One region of the Alteromonas sp. KS69 genome, then DNA from elsewhere that is predicted to be linked to it. Evidence: predicted binding sites of a transcription regulator. Region 1 holds the regulator's gene; the other holds the start of a gene.
What was found. The regulator ArgR, encoded in region 1, controls arginine synthesis, uptake and breakdown. The targets are predictions, from matches to a motif close to ANTGAATANNTATTCANT.

Region 1 (6,937 bases):
GGATTTGTTTTGGTATCGTGCTGATGCAAAATATCTAGATTTAGTGCTTCAGGCCACCAATCCATATTAGTGCTGCCGGTCGCTGTAAGGCCACCGTGCATAACGGGACACTTTCTTTCTGAATCATTTACATCGCCTAGCTTTGCATTACTCATTTACTGTACCTCTTCGGTGTTCGACAAAGGATTTCATCAATTAAAACTATTAATTGGTATAGCTTTATTCTAATTATTCGGTTGTAGTTAAGACAGTCAGTTTTTTAGATGTGGACGAATAGGTTTAACGATTAGAAAAAATTAAACCTTACGTTGAGAAAACAAGGCCTTATAAATCTATCCGTCAACTCGCTCATGCAGAATTAACTAAAGAAAGCGTAGACAATGATTATGAATTTTCTAGGACTTTTGTCTCTTTTTTTTGTAAAACTTTCCTGACATATCGTAGGATAAACAATCGAATTTAGAGTTAATCCCTAAGAAAGGAAGTCTCACTTGTACAGACTATTTATAAGCTTGCTCCTTGCCTTTTACTTTGCGCTAATGCCCGTAACAGCGCAATCAGAGCCGCTTACTTTGCCCCCAGGGCTGTGGGAAGGCGTGAGTGAGTCTAACTATAATTATAAATTACTCCAGATAAATGAAAACGGGGAACACTTCCTGTTTGAAGCAGGTATAGGCAATGCGTTTCGCCATATCCGACGCCTACCCTTTGATAATGACCATATTGAATGCAATACGCTAAATTGCGAAATAACACTTCCTTCTTATGAAGATGGATATGTTAAACATTTAATTTTATCTCCCTACATAGACACCGGTTACCAAGTATTAGAATCGACTACCAATAAAAACAATAAGCCTATCTTAAGTAGTACCTATCAGTTGGATAAGCAGAAGAACCAATCTTCCGTGCGCAACTTTATCGATATGTACCGAGGTTCAATAGAAGCGTTAGCTAACACAGCTACTGACGATATATTTGGCTTGTGGGTAGGCATTATGCGTATTAGTGGTAAAAATGAACTCATAAGTATTGAGATTTACCCGAACAAAGAAGGCCGCTTAGTGCGATTTATAAATGGTAGCAGCTATACCAATCAGACTAGCTTTAACCCTGAAGATATTCTCAAAGAGGGAAGCGTTTATACCGTTAAAACATCACATCCCACTTTTGCCAACTCACTGTTATTTACCATTCGGTCGTCGAATGTATTAAACGGCTATGCTTATTCAGTTTATAAAAACAGACCACTAGAAAGTATGACGTTTACCCTCTATAGAATTCACAACTAAGCGCCATACTGCGCCCCAAGTAGAATAGCGGCGTACACATGGGTATGAAATCAGTGTCGATTTCGTTTCGAAATTAGATTGTAGCCCATCCCTTGCCAAGGATGCAGTAGCGGAGCCTACAGGGAAGTATTTACGGCTGGTTGTTATCCGGCATGGCTATTATAGGAAGTAGCTATTTATTAGGCCGAGCTGTTCTGCAGAGGCCACAAACAAAACGGCAGGATTAGTAAGGTCGTGAAAAACTGTCAGCAGCGTGGATGCGGTCTTACAAAAAGGATTTTTTATTGCGTGCGATGCGTAGGTGTTGGTAGGTATACGGTTTGAAATTAAATAGTAGCCCCTCCCGTGCCAAGGATGCAGTAGCGGAGCCTACAAACAAAAAGGCAGGATTAGTAAGGTCGTAACAAACTGTCAGCAGCATGGATGCTGTCTTACAAAAAGAATTTATTACTGAGTGCGATGAGTAGGTGTTGGTAGGTATACGGTTTGGAATTAAATAGTAGCCCCTCCCGTGCCAAGGATGCAGTAGCGGAGCCTACAAACAAAAAGGCAGGATTAGTAAGGTCGTAACAAACTGTCAGCAGCATGGATGCTGTCTTACAAAAAGAATTTTTTACTGAGTGCGATGAGTAGGTGTTGGTAGGTATACGGTTTGAAATTAAATAGTAGCCCCTCCACCGCATGGATGCGGTGGCGGAGCCTACATGGATGTATTTACGGCGTGGCTACGATTTGATTTCAAATCGGATGCCGAGCCTAATACATCCTTAGCCAGTTACGAAATCTACGCCTAGCTTGATGTCGCCACGAAGGCCTTCAAGCATGTCGTTTTTCGCTTTTTCTTCAAATTCGCTTAGCTCGCCGTATGGCAAGATTTCTTCAACACCGTTTGCGCCAAGGCGAACAGGGTGAGCGAAGAATGCAGCATCGTCGCTGTCGTCAGTTTGAACGTAAGTGTATTCAACCACGTTCTCACCTTGCATTGCTGCAACCAATGATAAGCAGAAACGTGCAGCTGCTTGACCCATAGATAGGGTTGCAGAACCGCCGCCAGCTTTAGCTTCAACAACTTCAGTACCTGCATTTTGGATACGAGTCGTTAGGCTTGAAACTTCATCATCAGAGAACTCAACACCTTCAACTTGCGAAAGCAAAGGAAGGATAGTTGTGCCTGAGTGACCACCGATTACCGGTACGTGTACAGAAGCAACGTCTACGTCTTTAAGCTCAGCAACGAAAGTCTCAGCGCGAATTACGTCAAGGGTAGTAACACCGAACAATTTGTTCTTGTTATAAACACCTTTCGCTTTAAGCGTTTCAGCAGCAATTGCCACTGTTGTGTTAACTGGGTTAGTAATAATACCAACACAAGCATCTGGACAATTGTCAGCAACACCTTCAATAAGGTTCTTAACAATACCAGCATTAATGTTGAACAAGTCTGAACGATCCATGCCCGGCTTACGCGGAACACCAGCAGGAATAAGAACAACGTCTGTACCTGTTAATGCACCAGCTAGGTCATCTTTACCGTGACCGGTTACTTTTACTGCAGTTGGGATGTGGCTCAAATCAACAGCTACACCAGGAACAACTGGCGCTACATCGTAAAGCGCTAGCTCAGAACCAGCTGGCAATTGTGTTTTTAACAACAAAGACAGCGCTTGGCCAATACCACCGGCAGCACCTAACACGGCTACTTTCATACCATTTCTCCTATGGGATTACTCACGTATTTAAACGGAACGTCACACTAATGCAACGCGGGGGAAAACTCAATCATCTGATGGTCTTAATACGGCCATTTAAGGCATTTTTACGTTGATATTCACTATCATGCATGATTATGCAATTAAATTGCGCAAAGGTCACCTGTAAGGCACAATATATGATAAATCGTTAATGACCATTTAACTTATTACCGCTAACTACTGTGCAGGACGCTATGGCCAACGCAAAACAAGAGCAACTGATTAAAGCCTTTAAAGAAATTTTAAAAGCGGAAAGCTATGGATCCCAGGGTGAAATAGTGGATGCCCTTAAAACTCAAGGTCATGACAATATTAGTCAATCTAAAATTTCCCGCATGCTAAGTAAGTTTGGCGCGGTACGTACCCGCAATGCCCGTGGCGATATGGTGTACTGCCTGCCGCCTGAACTGGGTATGCCTACCGCTAAAAGCCCGTTAAAGCAACTTGTTCTCGACATTGTGCATAATAATGTGATGGTGATTATTCGCACCAGCCCAGGTGCAGCGCAACTCATTGCACGCTTGCTTGACTCATTAAGCAAAAAAGATGGTGTACTTGGCACCATAGCCGGCGACGACACTATTTTTATCGCCCCTGCCGACGTGACACTTATTGAAGAGTTACGACAACGTGTGGAAGACCTATTCGAGAATGTCTAAGGCACAGCCTTAATTTTTGAGCAAAAAAAACCGCCATCACAAGATGGCGGTAAAGAATTTGTACCAGGGAGATACAAAACAACTTGGTAGCTGTGTATTTAAATTATCACAGACTCAGAAAAGAGTAAGAAAAGAAAAGTAAAGAATTTGAAAACTAGAAATTAATTATAAAATCCATCCTTAGATAAAAACAGCAACATTTAAACTCAACCTTTAAAATTAAATAATATCACCACCACTAAAAACATCCTATTATTCACCAACGTATAAATTCTAAAACCCACAAAAATACCATTGTCATTAATTGTAATTACAGTAACTTTCTTCCACTTTTCAATCTGTACTGAAACGCCCTCACCCACTTTTACTTCAAGCCAGATTTAACTATACTGAATTTGCGCAAAACCTGCGCCTTTTCTGCGCTAAACCCACAAAATTCATACACAATATCTACACACTATTTACCCCCTCACATTACTTCTTCATTTCTATTTTAATTAATATACAGCGTTACCTTTAAATAAATATTAAGAGAGAAAAAAGTAATATTTATTTTACCAATGTATAGAACCGTAAAGGTTTCATCGCTCTGCGTATAAATAAAGTAAATTAGGTCTAAATAGAACAAATTATACACTTTGTAAATTGCCAAATAGCACGACGAAGTGCTTAATTCTCCCGACAGAAAACATCTGCTCAAAATAAAAACTAATAAACGTCTATGTAATTACAAATTGTAATCACCTTCGACAAGGGGAATTAAAATGTTTGACACAAATAAACTCAGCACTGCGGTGAAGCGCGGACTATTACTGGCGGGTTCCGCTAGCCTGTTTGCCGCACCAATGGCCCTCGCACAATCAGATGACGAAAATTCAGCTGAACCTGTAGAAAAAATCCAAGTTACTGGCTCTCGTATTAAACGAGTGGATTTAGAGTCAGTATCTCCCGTTACGGTTATTACTGCTGAATCTATCGCGTTATCTGGTGATACATCGGTTGCCCTAGTATTACGTAACTCTTCGATTAACACTTTCGGTTCATTTCGCGGACAATCTGGCTACGGCAGCGGCGCATCTGCGTCAAGTGAAGTAAATTTACGTGGTCTGGGGGCTGGCGCTACTTTGGTACTAATGGACGGTCGTCGTCTACCAGGTTTAGGATACGATGGTGGTTCATCTTCTGATATGTCGATGATCCCGATGTCGATTGTTGAGCGCATTGAAATTCTTCGCGATGGCGCATCGGCCATTTACGGGTCAGATGCCGTTGCAGGCGTAATTAATATTATTACCAAGAAACAGTTCGATGGCGTTAATGTAGGCTACAGCTTTGAAGATCCAGGAGCAGATGGCGGGAACTCAAGCAAATATAACTTTTCAGCCGGCGTAACCAATGACAAAGGTAGTATCGTTTTCATTGCGGAGCATGAAAACACTCAAGAAGTCAGCGATGTAGCGGTTTCAGGCGAAAATGCACTAGATAGCTATTCAACCTACAGCCCTGTTGCCAATTTCTATGATACAGATACTAGTTCGTATCTTTATAACGAAGATTTGTGTGGCGATGTGGCTGACACATCGATTGAATCTGATCGTTGTGGTTATTACTACGGTAATACCACTTGGCTTTATGGCGCGTCTGAGAAAAACTCTTTAATGACTAAAATCGAGTACGAGTTAGCAGAGAACTTGCAACTTATTACTCGTTTCTCTGCACTACAGACATCTACAGACACTCGTTATGCTGCTACCCCAGTATCTACATCTTCGCTGACCATCGATGCGGATAACGCAATGAACCCTTATGGTCAAGATGGCTCTGTTTACTTCCGAACGTCTAGTTTGGGAACACGAGACACCACCACAGAAAAAACCACCTTTGAAATGGTGACAGGCCTTGAAGGCTATACCGACATTGGTGGCAATGAGTGGGATTGGCAAGTTTATTACCAACGCACGTCTGCAAAAGAAGAGGTATTCAATTACAACTTAGTTAACGACACAGTTGTACAAGATTTAATTGATACTGAACAGTTGGATTTATTTAATGTTCAAGGTTTAAGTACCGACGACTGGTCTGCTTATAACGCTGAGCTATTGGCTAGCGCTGATCACACTGGCACCTACCAGTCTACACAGATGCGTGACATTATTGACGGCAGCATTTCTGGCGAAGTTTCTCGAATAACTTCATGACAGTGAGTGCTGTTTTCGGCGCTGAGTACTCTTACCTTGATTTTGAGCAGATATCTGACCCTGAATCGGGCTTGGGTATTATTTCAGGCGGTTCGGGCGGTGACGACGTGTATGCGACTCGTGAGCGACAGTCTTACTATACTGAGTTTGCTATCGAACTACCCCATGAAGTGGAAGTATCTGCTGCACTTCGTTACGACGGGTACGAGCTTGAAGGGGATACAGGCGAAAGTATTTCAACCTCTGAGTTCTCAGATACCGTACCTAAGCTAGGTATCAGCTGGCGCCCAACTGAGTCACTTTTACTTCGTGCTAGCTGGGGAGAAGCTTTCCGTACACCAACAATGAGTGAAATGTTCGCGACCATCTCTTACGGCTTCCCAAGCGCATACGATACCTATTACTGCGATACACTAGATAACCCTGGTAGCGACGATAGTTACTGCTCATCAGGTCAGCAACACCTAACCTATTACGGCGGTAACCCAGACCTTAGCCCAGAAAACTCTGAGTCGCTTACGCTTGGTGTGGTTTACGATGTCACTGATGATTTATCACTCGAAGTGTCTTACTACCAATATGATTACGAAAATAAAATCGAAGATATCGACGTAGATGACCTAATTGCTGCTGACTTAGATGGTACGTCTAGCAGTATCGTTCGTGATAGCGATGGTAAAATTACATCGATTACCTCTGGTTACACAAACTACTCAGAAGTGAAGACCAACGGTTTTGATATTACCGCGAACTACGATCTGGCCACTGAAATTGGTGATTTTGGTGTCAACCTTGAATACTCCCATGTATTTAGTTACGAAGAAGAAGGTACTGAGTGGGCAGGTGAATTGTTCTATCCTGATAATCGCGCTAACTTGACGGTAGATTGGACCGACGGCGATAAATGGACGGCATCTTGGAGAACGCTATTCATCGGTGCCAACGGTGAAACCTATTACGATTACTATGATTACGCCGACAATTATTTTAAACATAATGTGACGGTTTCATATCATGTGAACGATAATGTGAAGGTT
Region 2 (6,937 bases), on a different contig from region 1:
CTTGGTTTAAATACCACGGTATTACCTGCAATAAGCGCAGGTACAATGTGACCATTGGGTAAGTGACCAGGGAAATTATACGGGCCGAATACGGCTACAACACCATGGGCTTTATGGCGAATGAAGGCTTTACCTACAGGCATAGGGTTTTCCACATTGCCGGTACGTTCGAAATATGCTTTTTCAGAAATAGCAATTTTACCCATCATGGCGCCCACTTCTGTGGCCGTTTCCCACTCAGGTTTGCCGGTTTCTTTTGCCATCACTTTAGCTAGGTGCGCTTTCGCTTCGCCTAGCTTTTCGCCGTATACCTTAATAATGCTTAAACGTTCTTCAACCGTCATCATTCCCCATGCAGGGGCAGCGGCACGAGCGGCTTTCACTGCTAAGTCAATTTGACTAGGAGAGGCTGACTTACCTTCCCAAATAACTTGGTTTTTAGCGGGGTCGATTGAGGCTAGGTTGTGCCCTTCACCGGTCACCCATTGACCGTCGATAAAGTGTGTATGTAACATAAAAAAGTGTCCTTCAATTAGTCTCTGAATTTTACAGGTGCAAGACGAACATGGTCGCCCTCCTGCACATTCAGAGCGGCTGCAGCCTGACGCGAAAGCACGGCAATATTTTGCTCTTCGTTAACCCCTATTTCGGTGGCTACCGCGCGAAAGTCTGCAACAGAGGTGTTAATGATGTAGTGGGTTTGGCCTTGTGCCGCCGCCGCGTCATCAATAACAATTGGCATTTTTAAGCTAGACTGTGCTGTTCGGATATGACTGAGATTGGCCTCTACCGTAGGACCTGCATCAAAAATATCGACGTAACCGCGACAGCTAAATCCCTCACCTTCAAGTAGCTGCAGGGCAGGGCGGGTTTTGTCATGAACCTGACCAATAACCGCTTGTGCTTCTTTACTTAATAGATTGACGTAAATAGGGTATTTAGGCATCAGTTCTGCAATAAACACCTTATTACCAATACCGGTTAAGTAGTCGGCAGTAGGAAAGTCCATTGAGAAAAAGTGGGTTTCAAGCCATTCCCAAAAAGGCGAACGGCCTTCTTCATCACTTACACCACGCATTTCGGCAATAATCGTTTCAGAGAAGCGTTCACGGTGCTCCATCATAAATAAGAAGCGTACTTTCGAGAGAAAACGCCCGTTTATTCCGCCTCGGGCTTGTTCTCTTAAAAACAGCGTACAAATCTCAGTAACCCCAGTGTAGTCATTACAAAAGGTCAGAATTTCAACCGTATTGTGAATGTTTAACTCTCGAGAGGCATGTACCACTTTACTCAAGTGATAGTGGTAAAACGCATCATCAATGCCTACGGCGGCTTCAATACCTGAAGTGCCCACTACTTCGCCGGTGGTCGTATCTTCCATAACAAACAGGTACGACTCATCACCGGGTTGGGTCACGTTAGCTTTGGTGAAAGCTTCTTGCGCACGGTCGACTTTTCTATGCAGCAGATCATCGTTAACCGGCAACGAGGTAAACCCAATACCTGATTCTACTGCAATGTCGTACAAAGCCTGGTAATCAGCTTGTGTAATAGGGCGAATTATATTCATGTTCGCTACTCGCTAAATTGGCGTTTATTCGGCGTTCACAACAGCGGCAACGGCACGTTCAAAGCGGGCTAGACCTTCTTTAATATCTTCATCAGGAATAACCAAAGAAGGAGCAAAACGAATAACGTTAGCGCCAGCAATTAAACACATAAGGTGTTCTTTTGTTGCGGCCATCATAAAGTCGCGAGCGCGGCCTTGGTATTTTTCGTTTAACGCGCAGCCAAGCAACATACCTTGCCCACGTACTTCAGAAAATACCTCGTACTTGTCGTTGATGGCTGTTAAAAGCTCACGATACAAGGCTTCTTTGTGTAGCACGCCTTCAAGTACTTCAGGCTGGTTAACAATATCAAAGGCTTTTTCAGCTACAGCGCAGGCTAGTGGATTACCGCCGTAGGTACTTCCATGCGTACCTGCTTTTAAATGCGCGGCAATGTCAGTAGTGGTTAGCATAGCGCCAATAGGGAAGCCACCGCCTAACGATTTTGCGGTAGTTAAAATGTCAGGTGTCACATCTAAGCCCATATAGGCATACAGGTGACCAGTACGGCCAACACCCGATTGCACTTCATCAAAAATGAGCAAGGCATTGTGCTTATCACACAACTCACGCACGCCTTTGATAAATTCAATATCAGGAGAGATGATTCCGCCTTCGCCTTGAAGGGGTTCCATCATAACGGCACATGTGTTGTCTGAGATTAATGCTTCGAAAGCGGCTAAATCGTTATAGTCGCAATGCTCAACAGCACCAGGCTTAGGACCAAAACCATCTGAATATGCGGCCTGTCCGCCAACGGTTACGGTAAAGAAAGTACGGCCGTGGAACCCTTTGTTGAAGGCAATAATTTGGTTTTTATCTTCACCGTAGTTATCTAATGCGAAACGACGTGCTAATTTTAATGCGGCTTCATTGGCTTCTGCGCCTGAGTTAGCAAAGTACACTTTCTCTGCAAACGTGGCATTGACCAGTTTAGAGGCTAAGCGAAGGGCTGGCTCATTGGTGAATACGTTACTCAAGTGCCACAACTTACTGCCTTGTTCGTTAAGCGCCTTAACGAGTTCAGGGTGACAATGACCTAGTACGTTCACGGCAATACCGCCAGCGAAGTCGATGTACTCAGCACCATCTTGATCCCATACACGCGAACCTTCTCCGCGTACGGGTACCATGCCCGCAGGATTGTAGTTAGGCACCATCACTTCATCAAACGTTGCGCGAGTTACTGTCATTTTTGTTACCTCTGTTTTAAGCGCCCGTGTCGGTACAATAGACCTCGAGCAGGCGGAAAAATAAACGAAATTACCGGAGAGTATGCCATTTTTTTAAGGAGTTGTCTTGTTTGTGAATGGCTGCAGCCCTTTATATACAAGGACTCTGGCTTAATTTGCAGGAAAAGTGAATAACTATTTACTACTAAGCCATATTGTTTAGGAATAGTGTAATTAAAAGGTGAATTAGGTGTGTAATCTCACAGCCAGAGCGCGTTGATCTGGCGTGGGTCAAATGAGGGTAAAAGGAGATATTTGGCTAATTTGCATGAATATCCACAAAAAATTAGCTGTTTTCTTCCTCCCTTGATAAAGGAAGGGTGAAAATATCAACAGATCTTAGTTTTTCCAATGCACCTGATGGATATTCTTGTTCTTTAATCATTGGTTTTACCTCTGCCACTTCAACCATACGTGATTGATGCAGCATTCTTACCTTCGAATAGGTGCGAGCTTGATGTAGAAGCTTAGACATGGAGCCTACTTCACAGGGCTCTCTGTTGACACATTGACGCATCGCATCACCAATAAATAAGCGTTTCAACATCATGTTTTCAATAAGGTCGGCGGATAATGCATCAGCATATTCATCTTGTAATGCAATTAGGTAATTCGCCGATGGTGCCAGCTTTAATAAAGCTTCATGACGCATGCGCTCTTTGTCTTTTTGGCTTTCGGTCAATAGGTGAAGCTGCACCTTATCAAACAACTTGAAGTACAAGCGGATGATGGCACAGCGACCTAATTGACTGAGCATACCAAAACTATAAGCCTGAACCGGGTTAAGCTTATAGTGCGGCGCGAGGTGCCTAGCGGATACCGCCGTGCCGTGCGCAAACTGAGTGAGTTTAAGTTTAATGCAAGGGTACGGGTCGGTTACCTGAGGCATGGCACGTTTTACAATAAGAGAAGGAATAAGCAGGCGTAAATTCTCAATGCCTAAGAAGCTAAGTGCCGTTCTGAAAGTTTCCACCACGATTACCCTACCTTTGGAGTCTCGTCTTCTAAAAGCCGGAGAGTTCACGACTTGCATCAACTCGTCATAAAGCCAAGGTAAGTTAGCTGCAATAGGTTCTAGTTTTGATACCGATGCGGCGCGTACCGAGAGCGCATCGAGTAATGCACCAGTGTCGTCACTTAAATTCAATGTGTTGTTGAATACGTCTGAGGTAAACGATAACTGCTCGGTAAGCTCACCTAATAACACTTCATGTAAGTAATGGTTAACTGTTTCGGTATATGAGGCATCAGACTGCGCTTTTAGGCGCTTATTCTCAATAGCGACTTTTTCTACGTGAAGTAATTGTCTGCGGGCGTCACCTTGTTCAGATTGTTCAAAGCTGATTTCACCAGGACCACGCTTTCCCAGCATTTTCATCGCAAGCTCTGGAGAAATTAATAGGCTCTCAAAGCGCTCATCGATAGGCGGCGGGGTCGATGCTGGGGTCGTCATCTCAAAGTAGCTCCTGCTAAGTAACTGTTCGTGCGTCTGTTCATAGATGCCGTGCATTGGGTCGCCCTACTTCCTAAATATACTACTTACAAAGGCGCTTTGTTGATTAACCTATAAAAAGTAAACAAAAACAACGCCAAATGCGAATAACTGCAGAACTTTTTTATCGGCAGGAAGCCATATAGCTTAAGTTTATTCTGAACCCTTGGCAGAATAAATAAGACTGACGGCCTAAGCATTTAGAAAAGCATTTAAAATATCGTGACCATACTCGGTTAGTAAGGATTCAGGGTGAAATTGTACACCCCAGATAGGGAGTGCGTTATGAGAGATTCCCATAATCTCTTTTTCCCCATCATCAGTCACGCACCACGCATCTATATTTAAAACGTTAGGGAAGTGGTTTTCATCAAGCACCAATGAGTGATAGCGAGTTACCGCGTAACCTTGTTCAAACCCATTAAACAGGCCTCGGTTTTTATGAAAGAGCGCAGAGGTTTTGCCGTGCTTAATTTCTTTTGCACCGATAACAGAAGCACCAAAAACCTGGCCGATGGCTTGATGGCCTAAGCACACACCAAGTAAAGGAATTTTCCCAGCGAAGTGCTTAATCGCCTCTACGCTAATTCCTGACTCATTAGGTGTACAGGGCCCGGGTGAAATCACTAAATGACTTGGCGATAAGGCTTCTATATCGGCAATGCTTAGGGCGTTATTTCTCACCACTTTAACGCAAGCACCTAATTCAGTAAGGTAACGGGCTAGATTGTGAGTAAATGAATCGAAATTATCAATTAACAGCAACACGGCAATCTAACCTGTTCAATGCAACACTAATTAAGGCTTTGGAATAAAACCAACGGCTTCATACACCTTTTTAAGGGTTTCTTCTGCGCGGGCTGATGCTTTTTCAGCGCCATTTCGCATAACATCGTTTAAGTAGTCACGATTCGTACGAATATCGGCATAGCGTTGCTGAATTGGCTCTAGTAGTCCCACTACCGCTTCTGCTACGTCACCCTTCAAGTGACCATACATTTTATCTTCGTAAGCGGGAACCAGCTCATCTATCGTCTTACCTGTCGACAGCGACAGTAAAGTAAGTAGGTTCGATACCCCTGGCTTTTCCTGTGGATTGAAGTAAATGTCAGCTTGCTCGTCTGAATCGGTTACCGCGCGTTTAATTTTCTTAGTAATCTTTTTAGGATCTTCAAGCAAACCAATAAAGTTATTTGGGTTAACGTCAGACTTCGACATCTTCTTTTCAGGCTCTTGTAGGCTCATGATACGAGCGCCGAACTCAGGGATATGAGGCTCAGGTACGCGCAATATTTCGCCGTACAAGTTATTCACACGATTTGCGATATCACGGGTAAGCTCAAGGTGTTGTTTTTGGTCATCACCAACAGGTACTTTGTCTGCTTGGTACATTAAAATATCTGCGGCCATTAATACCGGATAACCGTATAAGCCAACATTAATATTATTCTCGTTTTTTGCCGACTTATCTTTAAATTGTGTCATGCGATTTAGTTCACCCATTTGGGTGTAACAATTTAGCACCCATGAAAGCTGGGCGTGCTGAGGCACGTGAGACTGCAAAAATAATGTGCTTTTCTCTGGATCAATACCGCAGGCAAGGTATAGAGCTAGTCCATCAAGCGAGGCCTCAAACAATTGCTTAGGATCTTGCCTAACCGTAATGGCGTGCAAATCTACCAACATATATAGGCAATCATGATCGTCTTGCATGGAAACCCACTGTTTAAGCGCACCCATGTAGTTACCAAGGGTAAGTTGTCCAGAAGGCTGACAGCCACTTAATACAATAGGCTTGTTACTCATAATGTGTACCTGTACGTTAACGTTGTTTAGTTACGCCTTAGAAAGACGAGATAATTCACTGCGCATGTCATCAATAACTGCGCGATAATCTGGCTCGGAAAAAATAGCTGAACCGGCTACAAACATATCAGCGCCAGCTTCCGCAATGGCGCGAATGTTATCGACTTTTACGCCGCCGTCAATTTCTATTCTTATATCGTGACCGCTTTGTAACACTCGTTGCTTAACGGCGCGCACTTTATCTAAAGTGCTAGGAATAAACTTTTGCCCACCAAAGCCCGGATTGACCGACATAATAAGGATATGGTGTAACTTGTCCATGACATGATCCAGATAATGCAAAGGCGTGGCAGGGTTAAAGACTAAGCCAGGTTTACACCCTGCATCAATAATAAGCTGTAGTGAGCGGTCGATATGCTCTGATGCTTCAGGGTGAAAACTAATATAAGTGGCACCGGCATCGGCAAATTTTTCGATTAAGTCATCAACCGGTTTCACCATCAGATGCACATCAATAGGTGCAGTAATGCCATATTTTCTTAAAGCCTCGCAGATCATAGGGCCAAATGTGAGGTTGGGCACATAGTGATTATCCATTACATCAAAATGAACCACATCGGCACCTGCGCTCAGTACGTTCTCTACCTCTTCTCCTAGCCGGGCAAAATCGGCAGACAGAATTGAGGGTGCAATCAAAAATGGTTTCATCGGTTTTCCCTATTTACGAGGCAATGCACGTGCTAAAAGGTGAAGTTTACCGAAAGTTAGCAGTTGAAAACAGCGCTGATTGCATTCGA

Region 2: C7Y69_RS12655 (aspartate aminotransferase family protein) is a predicted target of ArgR. The motif match lies at 2,969-2,986, and genes of this name have one in related genera.

The regions. Positions count from the first base shown of each region.
Region 1 covers NZ_PYHU01000015.1:91,913-98,849, forward strand. The annotation lists gene katG (catalase/peroxidase HPI) at 1-155, opposite strand, end outside; gene C7Y69_RS11905 (methionine sulfoxide reductase) at 492-1,292, shown strand; gene mdh (malate dehydrogenase) at 2,060-2,998, opposite strand; gene argR (transcriptional regulator ArgR) at 3,238-3,702, shown strand; gene C7Y69_RS11920 (TonB-dependent receptor plug domain-containing protein) at 4,467-5,900, shown strand; gene C7Y69_RS11925 (TonB-dependent receptor domain-containing protein) at 5,897-6,937, shown strand, end outside.
Region 2 covers NZ_PYHU01000017.1:111,741-118,677, reverse strand. The annotation lists gene astD (succinylglutamate-semialdehyde dehydrogenase) at 1-515, opposite strand, end outside; gene astA (arginine N-succinyltransferase) at 533-1,570, opposite strand; gene C7Y69_RS12655 (aspartate aminotransferase family protein) at 1,595-2,803, opposite strand; gene C7Y69_RS12650 (HDOD domain-containing protein) at 3,129-4,295, opposite strand; gene C7Y69_RS12645 (anthranilate synthase component II) at 4,527-5,102, opposite strand; gene trpS (tryptophan--tRNA ligase) at 5,133-6,140, opposite strand; gene rpe (ribulose-phosphate 3-epimerase) at 6,171-6,848, opposite strand.